2 regions of the Mesorhizobium sp. B2-4-7 genome follow, and region 2 is predicted to be linked to the other one. Evidence: predicted binding sites of a transcription regulator. Region 2 holds the regulator's gene; the other holds the start of a gene.
What was found. Region 2 encodes HrcA, which represses chaperone genes, less so after heat shock. Its sites were predicted from a motif close to GTTAGCACTCNCNNNNNGNGAGTGCTAAC; they were not measured.
Positions count from the first base shown of each region.

Region 1: a site for HrcA is predicted at 2,344-2,372, ahead of FJ946_RS17060 (co-chaperone GroES). Genes of this name have one in related genera too.

Region 1 is NZ_VFVH01000005.1:302,912-306,921, reverse strand. It holds gene FJ946_RS30790 (hypothetical protein) at 1-140, opposite strand, end outside; gene groL (chaperonin GroEL) at 289-1,917, opposite strand; gene FJ946_RS17060 (co-chaperone GroES) at 1,978-2,292, opposite strand; gene FJ946_RS17055 (hypothetical protein) at 2,539-2,787, shown strand; gene FJ946_RS17050 (DUF1488 domain-containing protein) at 2,784-3,050, shown strand; gene FJ946_RS17045 (hypothetical protein) at 3,074-3,265, opposite strand; gene FJ946_RS17040 (hypothetical protein) at 3,271-3,477, opposite strand.
Region 2 is NZ_VFVH01000002.1:381,864-385,873, reverse strand. It holds gene rdgB (RdgB/HAM1 family non-canonical purine NTP pyrophosphatase) at 1-484, opposite strand, end outside; gene FJ946_RS08535 (VOC family protein) at 484-894, opposite strand; gene rph (ribonuclease PH) at 1,072-1,788, opposite strand; gene hrcA (heat-inducible transcriptional repressor HrcA) at 1,974-3,086, shown strand; gene FJ946_RS08515 (hypothetical protein) at 3,124-3,318, shown strand; gene FJ946_RS08510 (sorbosone dehydrogenase family protein) at 3,443-4,010, shown strand, end outside.

The DNA of each region.
Region 1 (4,010 bases), on a different contig from region 2:
TCGCCCTTTTGTGGCGTTGCCGGATCGGGCTCGGATTTCTTGTGCTTGTCGGCGGCAATCCTGCGGATGCGGTCGAAGCGGCTTTCCTCTGTCGTTTCGGTCGTGACGACCGTCTGTGGCTTCTGCACGAACACGATCATGGATCGATCTCCTGGGCCAGAGGCCTACGCGCCGGGAGAGAATCCCCGGCGATAGTCGTCTCGCCTGCGGCAAAGACCGTTTTGGCGAGATACGGATCAGGTCTGAAAGATGGCTTTTATGAAACCACCTTCGCGAGCCGGCCGAATCTTAGTAGCCGCCCATGCCGCCACCGCCGCCCGCAGGCGCGGCATCCTTGGCCGGAATGTCCGAGATCATCGCTTCGGCGGTGATCAAAAGCGCGGCGATCGAGCCGGCATCCTGCAACGCGGTGCGCACCACTTTCGCCGGATCGACGATGCCCGCTTTGATCATGTCGACATACGCCTCGTTCTGGGCATCGAAACCCTGGTTGTGATCCTTGCTGTCGGAGAGCTTGCCGACGACAACGGAGCCTTCAACGCCCGAATTCTCGGCGATCTGGCGGAGCGGCGCTTCGAGTGCCCTGAGCACGATCGAGATGCCGGCGGTGACATCGGCATTGGCGCCGTTCAGGCCGGCAAGCGCCGTCCTGGCACGCAGCAGGGCCACGCCGCCGCCCGGCACGATGCCTTCCTCGACCGCCGCGCGCGTGGCGTTCAGCGCGTCGTCGATGCGATCCTTCTTTTCCTTGACTTCCGACTCGGTGGCGCCGCCGACGCGGATGACGGCAACGCCGCCGGAGAGCTTGGCCAGCCGCTCCTGCAGCTTCTCCTTGTCATAGTCGGAGGTGGTTTCCTCGATCTGGCCCTTGATCTGGGCGACACGCGCCTGAATGGTCGCCTTGGTGCCGGCGCCGTCGATGATCGTGGTGGTGTCCTTTTCGATCAGCACGCGCTTGGCGCGGCCGAGCATCTCGATGGTGACGTTCTCCAGCTTGATGCCGAGATCCTCGGAGATCATCTGGCCGGATGTGAGCACCGCGATGTCTTCCAGCATCGCCTTGCGGCGGTCGCCGAAGCCCGGCGCCTTGACGGCCGCGACCTTGAGGCCGCCGCGCAGCTTGTTGACGACCAGCGTCGCCAGAGCCTCGCCTTCGACGTCCTCGGAGATGATCAGCAGCGGCCTGCCGCTCTGCACCACCGCTTCGAGGATCGGCAGCATTGCCTGCAGATTGCCGAGCTTCTTCTCGTGGATGAGAATATAGGGCTCTTCCAGCTCCGCGCGCATCTTGTCGGCATTGGTGACGAAATAGGGCGAGAGATAGCCGCGGTCGAACTGCATGCCTTCGACGACGTCGAGTTCGGTGTTCGCGGTCTTGGCTTCCTCGACGGTGATGACGCCGTCATTTCCGACCTTGTCCATCGCCTTGGCGATCATCTCGCCGACGCTGGTATCGCCATTGGCGGCGATTGTGCCGACCTGCGCGATCTCGGCCGACGATTTGACCTTCTTGGCCTTCGCCTTGATTTCCACGACGACGGCCGCGACGGCCTGGTCGATGCCGCGCTTGAGGTCCATCGGGTTCATGCCGGCGGCAACCAGCTTGGCGCCTTCGCGCAGGATCGAGGCGGCCAGCACCGTGGCAGTGGTGGTGCCGTCGCCGGCGAGGTCGTTGGTCTTCGAGGCCACTTCGCGCACCATCTGCGCGCCCATGTTCTCGAACTTGTCGGCAAGCTCGATTTCCTTGGCGACGGTGACGCCGTCCTTGGTGATGCGCGGCGCCCCATAGGCCTTGTCGATGATGACGTTGCGGCCCTTGGGGCCGAGCGTGACCTTGACCGCATTGGTGAGGATCTCGACGCCGCGCAGCATACGGTCGCGCGCATCGGTGGAGAATTTGATTTCCTTGGCAGACATGATTTTATCCAGTTCGCATTTGGAGTGGAGCCGTCACCGCGCAGAGGCGCGGCGCTTCAGTCAGGCGGCCTTCTTGGCTTCGATGCTCTTTTCGATAACGCCGATGATGTCGGCTTCCTTCATGATCAGAAGATCCTCGCCGTCGATCTTGACCTCCGTGCCCGACCATTTGCCGAACAGGATCAAGTCGCCGGCCTTGACGTCGAGCGGAACAAGTGCGCCGTTTTCGTCGCGGGCGCCGGGACCAACCGCGATCACTTCGCCTTCCTGCGGCTTTTCCTTGGCATTGTCGGGAATGATGATGCCGCCCTTGGATTTGATATCGCCTTCGGCGCGCCGGATGACGACGCGGTCGTGGAGTGGCCGAAATTTCATGAGAACTTCTTTCTGGGGCCGGCATAGGCGGCCGCCCCCTTCTATAGGCTCTTTGGCACTCGATAGATAGGAGTGCCAAAATTTATTCCGAGCGGATATTGAATAATCATAGTATTATTTCGGCGCCTGGGTTCATCGGGTCGGAAAAACGACCAAATATTTCAAAAATTTGAATTTTCCCGGCAGAGTACCTATTTATCGGACAAGTTCATTTTCACGATTTCAGACTCAAGGGAGATTTCCTCGATGGCCGACGGCAACCAGACGATCATGGAAAAAGCTGAAGCGCGCTTTGTCGACAAGCAGAAGAAGACGGCGGAGCGCAACAAGGCAACAGCCGAATATATGTCCGAAGCGAGGGCCAGGGAGATCAAGACGGCAAGGCTGAGGCAATTGCGGCTGGCCAAGGAAGAAGCCGACCGCGTGGCCGAGGCCCTGAACCCGACGCCGAAGAAGAAACGCGCGGTGAAGAAAACGACGGAGGCAAAATCATGAGCCTGACCTTCCCCAACCGCAGCCGCAGCTACGACGAGGCCGGCAAGCGCATCCGGTTCGTCGGCTATGACGGCATGTTCCAGATTTCCTTCTCGGTCGCCGCCGATGCCATGACGAGGATGCAGCCGGCGACGGCAGCCAATGAAGCCGGCTATCTCGCCACCTTCGACACCGAGAGCAGTGTTATCCGCGACGTAGCGTCAAAGGCCTATGACCGCACGCGCAAGAGCATGTATGTGCTGACGGCCGACGACTTCCGCTGAGACGACAGGCGAACGGCGCTGGATCAGGATTTACGCTCCGCCTTCTCCCGGCGCTTGACGTCCCGGACATTCATCTGATCGACCATGGCGTTGGCGTCGCGCGGGCTCATGCCGACCATCGCTCTTTGCCTGACGACGACGGGCTGGCCGGTGAAGACGTCGATGATGGCCCAGCTTTGGGGCAAGTCCATGCGCAGTGCGTAGCGGTTGGCCATTTGCCTCAGCCCTGCAACATGAAGAAGACCATGCCCAGGACCGATATCGTCCAGGCGACGACCGACAGCTTCAGCACCATGCCGCCATGGGCGGCCAGGGCCTCCCGCAGCCGTGGGGCGATACCTGCCGACGGGACCGGTTCCACCGCGACGACACGGGGTCCCTTGGCGCCAAGTTTTCCAAAGACGGGCAACAGCGACGGTTCACGCACGAAAATGGCCTCGAATGTCGGGGAAAGTCGGAGCGGGCAAGCTCTCGCCCTTCCATAGCACTCTTTTGGCGAGTGCCCTGCATGCCAAATGCAAATAGGCTGCTTTAACGCCGGCCGCATGCCACGTGACCCCGATCGTCAGATGCTGAAAGCGCGCAAGTCGGCTGGGTAGCAGTCTTCTTGCCGGCGCGTCAGCGTCACAACGAAGACGAGGACCTGTCCGGCCCAGGCCGCAAATGCAAGCTGGCAAGACCCATCGCCCTTGATGGTCCGACGCAGGCTCTACGTCATATGATTTTTTGGAGGCCTCGCCTCGGGATCGAACCGAGGCTTCAGAGATTTGCCGTCTCCAGCGTAGCCGCTCCGCCACGAGGCCATGACTAGCGAACTAGCCGATAATATTTGCGCAAGCGTTAAGACCGAAGAGTCGTTTGTAGACATGTCGCCGATTGCTGCTTTGGCCGGCTCGCGCCGTGGGCAGCACTGACGGCTGCCGATCAGGAATTCGCCTGATGAACTCGCCGGGCGGCGAG
Region 2 (4,010 bases):
CGAGCTCGCCGCGCGGCGGCCAGACCAGCGTGCCTTCGGCCTCGCCGCGGTAATATTCGGCCTCGCCGTCGGGAAAGGCGAGGCAGATGACGGCGACGAAGCGACCCTTGCGCTGCTCGGCCGAGGCGGCGCCGACTTCCTGCAGCGCCACTTCGGTGCGCTGCATGGCGATGCCGAAATCCCTGCTGCCATCAGGCGTTTCGGCCCAGTTGGCGGTGTAGACGCCGGGCGCGCCGTCAAGCGCGTCGACGCACAGGCCCGAATCGTCCGACAGCGCCGGCAGGCCCGTCGCCTTGGCCGCGGCGAAGGCCTTGATATAGGCGTTCTCCTCGAAGGTTGTGCCGGTCTCCTCGGGTTCGGGCAAGCCATAGTCCTTCGCCGATTTCGCCTCGAATCCGAATGGCGCCATCAGATCGGCGAATTCGCGCAGCTTGCCTTCATTGTGGCTGGCGACGACGATCTTTTTTCCGTCGAGAGAATGCATCAAAGTCCCCAGATTCTCGGCTCGGCGAATTCGATCGAATTGCCGGAGGGATCGCGGATATAAAGCGAGCGGCCGCCTTGCGGCCATTCGAATTCGCTTTCGACAGCGATGTTCTTCGCCTTCAGATGGGATTTCCAGCGGCTGATTTCATCGGCGGTCGCCGCAAAGCAGAGATGGCCTTCGCCCGATGTGCCGTGTGGCGGCACTTTCAGCCTCGCGTCGGGCGCAGGCGGGATCCTGGTCGCCTCGGCGTTGAAGACCAGCAGCACGCCGGCTCCGCAACGGAAGAACAGATGGCGGCCCTCGACCTTGCCGAGAGGAGTGAGGCCGAGGATGTCGGTGTAGAAGGCTTCGGCAGCGGCGAGGTCGGTGACGTAAAGAGCGGATTCAAGAATGGCAGAGGGGATCACGAGGCACCCCCCTCTGGCCTGCCGGCCATCTCCCCCGCAAGGGGGGAGATTGGCAGCGTGAGCGCCCGCTCATGGTATTCTATGCTGATTACTGGCGAAGACAACAGCCGATCTCCCCCCTTGCGGGGGAGATGCCCGGCAGGGCAGAGGGGGGTGCCCAGGCTCCGCATGAATAAACTACGCCACCGCCATCTGCTGCAAACTCACCAGCCTCTGGATGCCTTTCTTGGCCAGGCCCATCAGCTCGGCGAACTGCCCTTCCGAAAAGGGCTCGCCCTCGGCCGTGCCTTGGATCTCGACGATGCCGCCCTTGCCGGTCATGACGAAATTGGCGTCGGTGCCGGCCGAGGAATCCTCGATATAGTCGAGGTCGATGACCGGCTGGCCGTCATGGATGCCGCAGGAAATCGCCGCGACATGGTCTTTCAGCACCTTGGCGACGCTCACCATCTGCCGGGCCTCCATCCAGCGCAAGCAATCGTAGAGCGCCACCCAGCCGCCCGTGATGGAGGCGGTGCGGGTGCCGCCATCGGCCTGGATGACGTCGCAGTCGACGGTGATCTGCTGCTCGCCCAGCGCCTGCAGGTCGACCACCGCGCGCAGCGAGCGGCCGATCAGCCGCTGGATCTCCAGCGTGCGCCCGCCCTGCTTGCCGGCGGAGGCCTCGCGGCGCATGCGCTCGCCTGTCGAGCGCGGCAGCATGCCATATTCGGCCGTCACCCAGCCTTTCCCGGAATTGCGCATCCAGCCCGGCACCTTTTCTTCCAGGCTTGCCGTGCACAAGACATGCGTGTCGCCGAACTTCACCAGGCACGAGCCTTCGGCATGTTTGGAGATGCCGCGCTCGAAGGAGATGGCGCGCATTTCGTCGAACTGGCGTTTGGAGGGGCGCATTCGGCCTGCTTTCTTGTCAGCTTTTTTGAATCTTGGCCGGCTTTTAGACGCATGCGGGGCACGGCGTAAAGGAAAATGGACCGGCGGCCGCAAACGCGGCGACACCGGGGTGATCGCGCAACACGACACCGGGTTGCGCGCAGCGCCGCGAAGTCTATATCCTTGAACCGGAGGTTATGGCCGCAATGACCAAGGCAGTCGATCCCGCTTCGCAGTCGCTCGCTCTTCACACGCCGGCACTTCAGGCGCCCGCACTTCAGGCGCTCGACATGCGTTCGCGCGACATCTTCCGGCGCATCGTCGATTCCTATCTGAGGGACGGCGAGCCCGTGGGATCGCGCAGCCTGTCGCGCATCCTGCCGTCCTCGCTGTCGCCCGCCACCATCCGCAACGTGATGAGCGACCTCGAACATCTCGGCCTGATCTACGCGCCGCACATCTCGGCCGGCCGTCTGCCGACGCAGGCCGGCCTGCGCTTCTTCGTCGACGCCTTTATGGAACTGGGCGACCTCTCCGACGAGGAGCGGCGCAGCATCGAGGCGCAGGTGCGAGCCTCCGGCTCGGGCGCTACCCTGGAACACATGCTGACCGAGGCCAGCCAGATGCTGTCGGGCATGTCGCGCGGCGCCGGCCTGGTGCTGGCCGCCAAGAACGAGGTGGCCCTTAAGCACATCGAGTTCATCCAGCTCGAACCGACCAAGGCGCTGACCGTGATGGTGTCGCAGAACGGCGACGTCGAGAACCGGGTCATCGATCTGCCGGCCGGCATCACCGTCTCGCAATTGCACGAGGCCTCGAATTTCCTCAACGCCCATATTCGCGGCCGTACGCTGGCCGAGGCGCGGGCGGAGGTCGAGCGTATCAAGGAAGAGACAAGGGCAGCGCTCGACACGCTGTCGCAGGACCTGGTGGAGAAAGGGCTGGCGGTGTGGGCCGGCGCGGAAAGCGGCCTGCCGGCGCGCCTGATCGTGCGCGGCCGCGCCAATCTGCTCGAAAACGTCACCGCCCAGGCCGACATCGAACTCCTGCGCCACCTGTTCGAGGACATGGAGACGCAGGACGGGCTGATCCAGCTGCTCGACCTCGCCGAGGCGGGACCGGGCGTGCGCATCTTCATCGGCTCGGAAAACAAGCTTTTCTCGCTCTCCGGCTCGTCGCTGGTCGTGGCGCCTTACCGCGACAAGGACGCCCGCGTCGTCGGCGCGCTCGGAGTCATCGGCCCGACCCGGCTCAACTATGCCCGCATTGTCCCGATGGTCGACTATACGGCGCAGCTGATATCGCGCATGCTGCGCTGAGAGCTGGGATCGATCCAGCCGGCCGAGGAGAGAAAAGATGGCGCTGGAATCGTTCAAGGCCCAGATCAGCCTGCTGCTGGAGGAGATGGTCAACCAGCCTGAGGATGTGCGCGAAGTGCAGGAGCAATTGCGCGAGAAGCTGCGCGAAATCCGCGCCATGGGCATGCCGCTGCCGGCCGACCTCGTCGAACTGGAAAAGAACCTCGACGCCGATCTCGACGCGGATACCTGACCCGAATTCCTTCAACTCCCCGTGTCGTCCGGAACGACTGCCGAGCCCGCCCGTTCCCTTGGTGCATGTGACCTCGGTCTTGGGACAACGACATGCATGAAGAAGCGAGAAGCTGGAGACTGGGATGATCCGACTTGCCGGCGCGGTGGCGCTCCCTGCTGCCTTGCTCTTCGCCGCGACGGCATTGGCCCAGCAGGCAGAGCCGGTGCTGAAGGGCGCGGCCGCATTCGGTGACTGGCGTGCCGACGAGCCGGGCGTGCGCCGGCTGATCAGGCCGCAAGACCAGCCCCGGCCCTATGTCACCAGATCCGCTTCGAACAGCGCCGGTCCGGTGCAAAGGCCTCGAGGCGCCGAGCCGCGGCTGCCGGCGGGTTTTTCGGCGGAACTGATCGCGTCGGGCATCGATAATCCGCGCGTCGTGCGTGTCGCGCCCAATGGCGACCTGTTCGTCGCCGACAGCGAGGCCAACCAGATCCGCGTCTACCGTCTCGGCGAGGGCAGCGCGAAACCTGTCAGGGACGGCATCTTCGCCCGCAATCTCAACCGGCCCTACGGCATCGCCTTCTATCCGCCAGGGGACAGCCCGCAGTGGATCTATGTCGCCAACAGCGACAGCATCGTGCGCTTTCCCTACCGCGATGGCGACCTGAAGGCCTCCGGCGAGCCGGAAACCGTCGTCCGCGATATTCCGG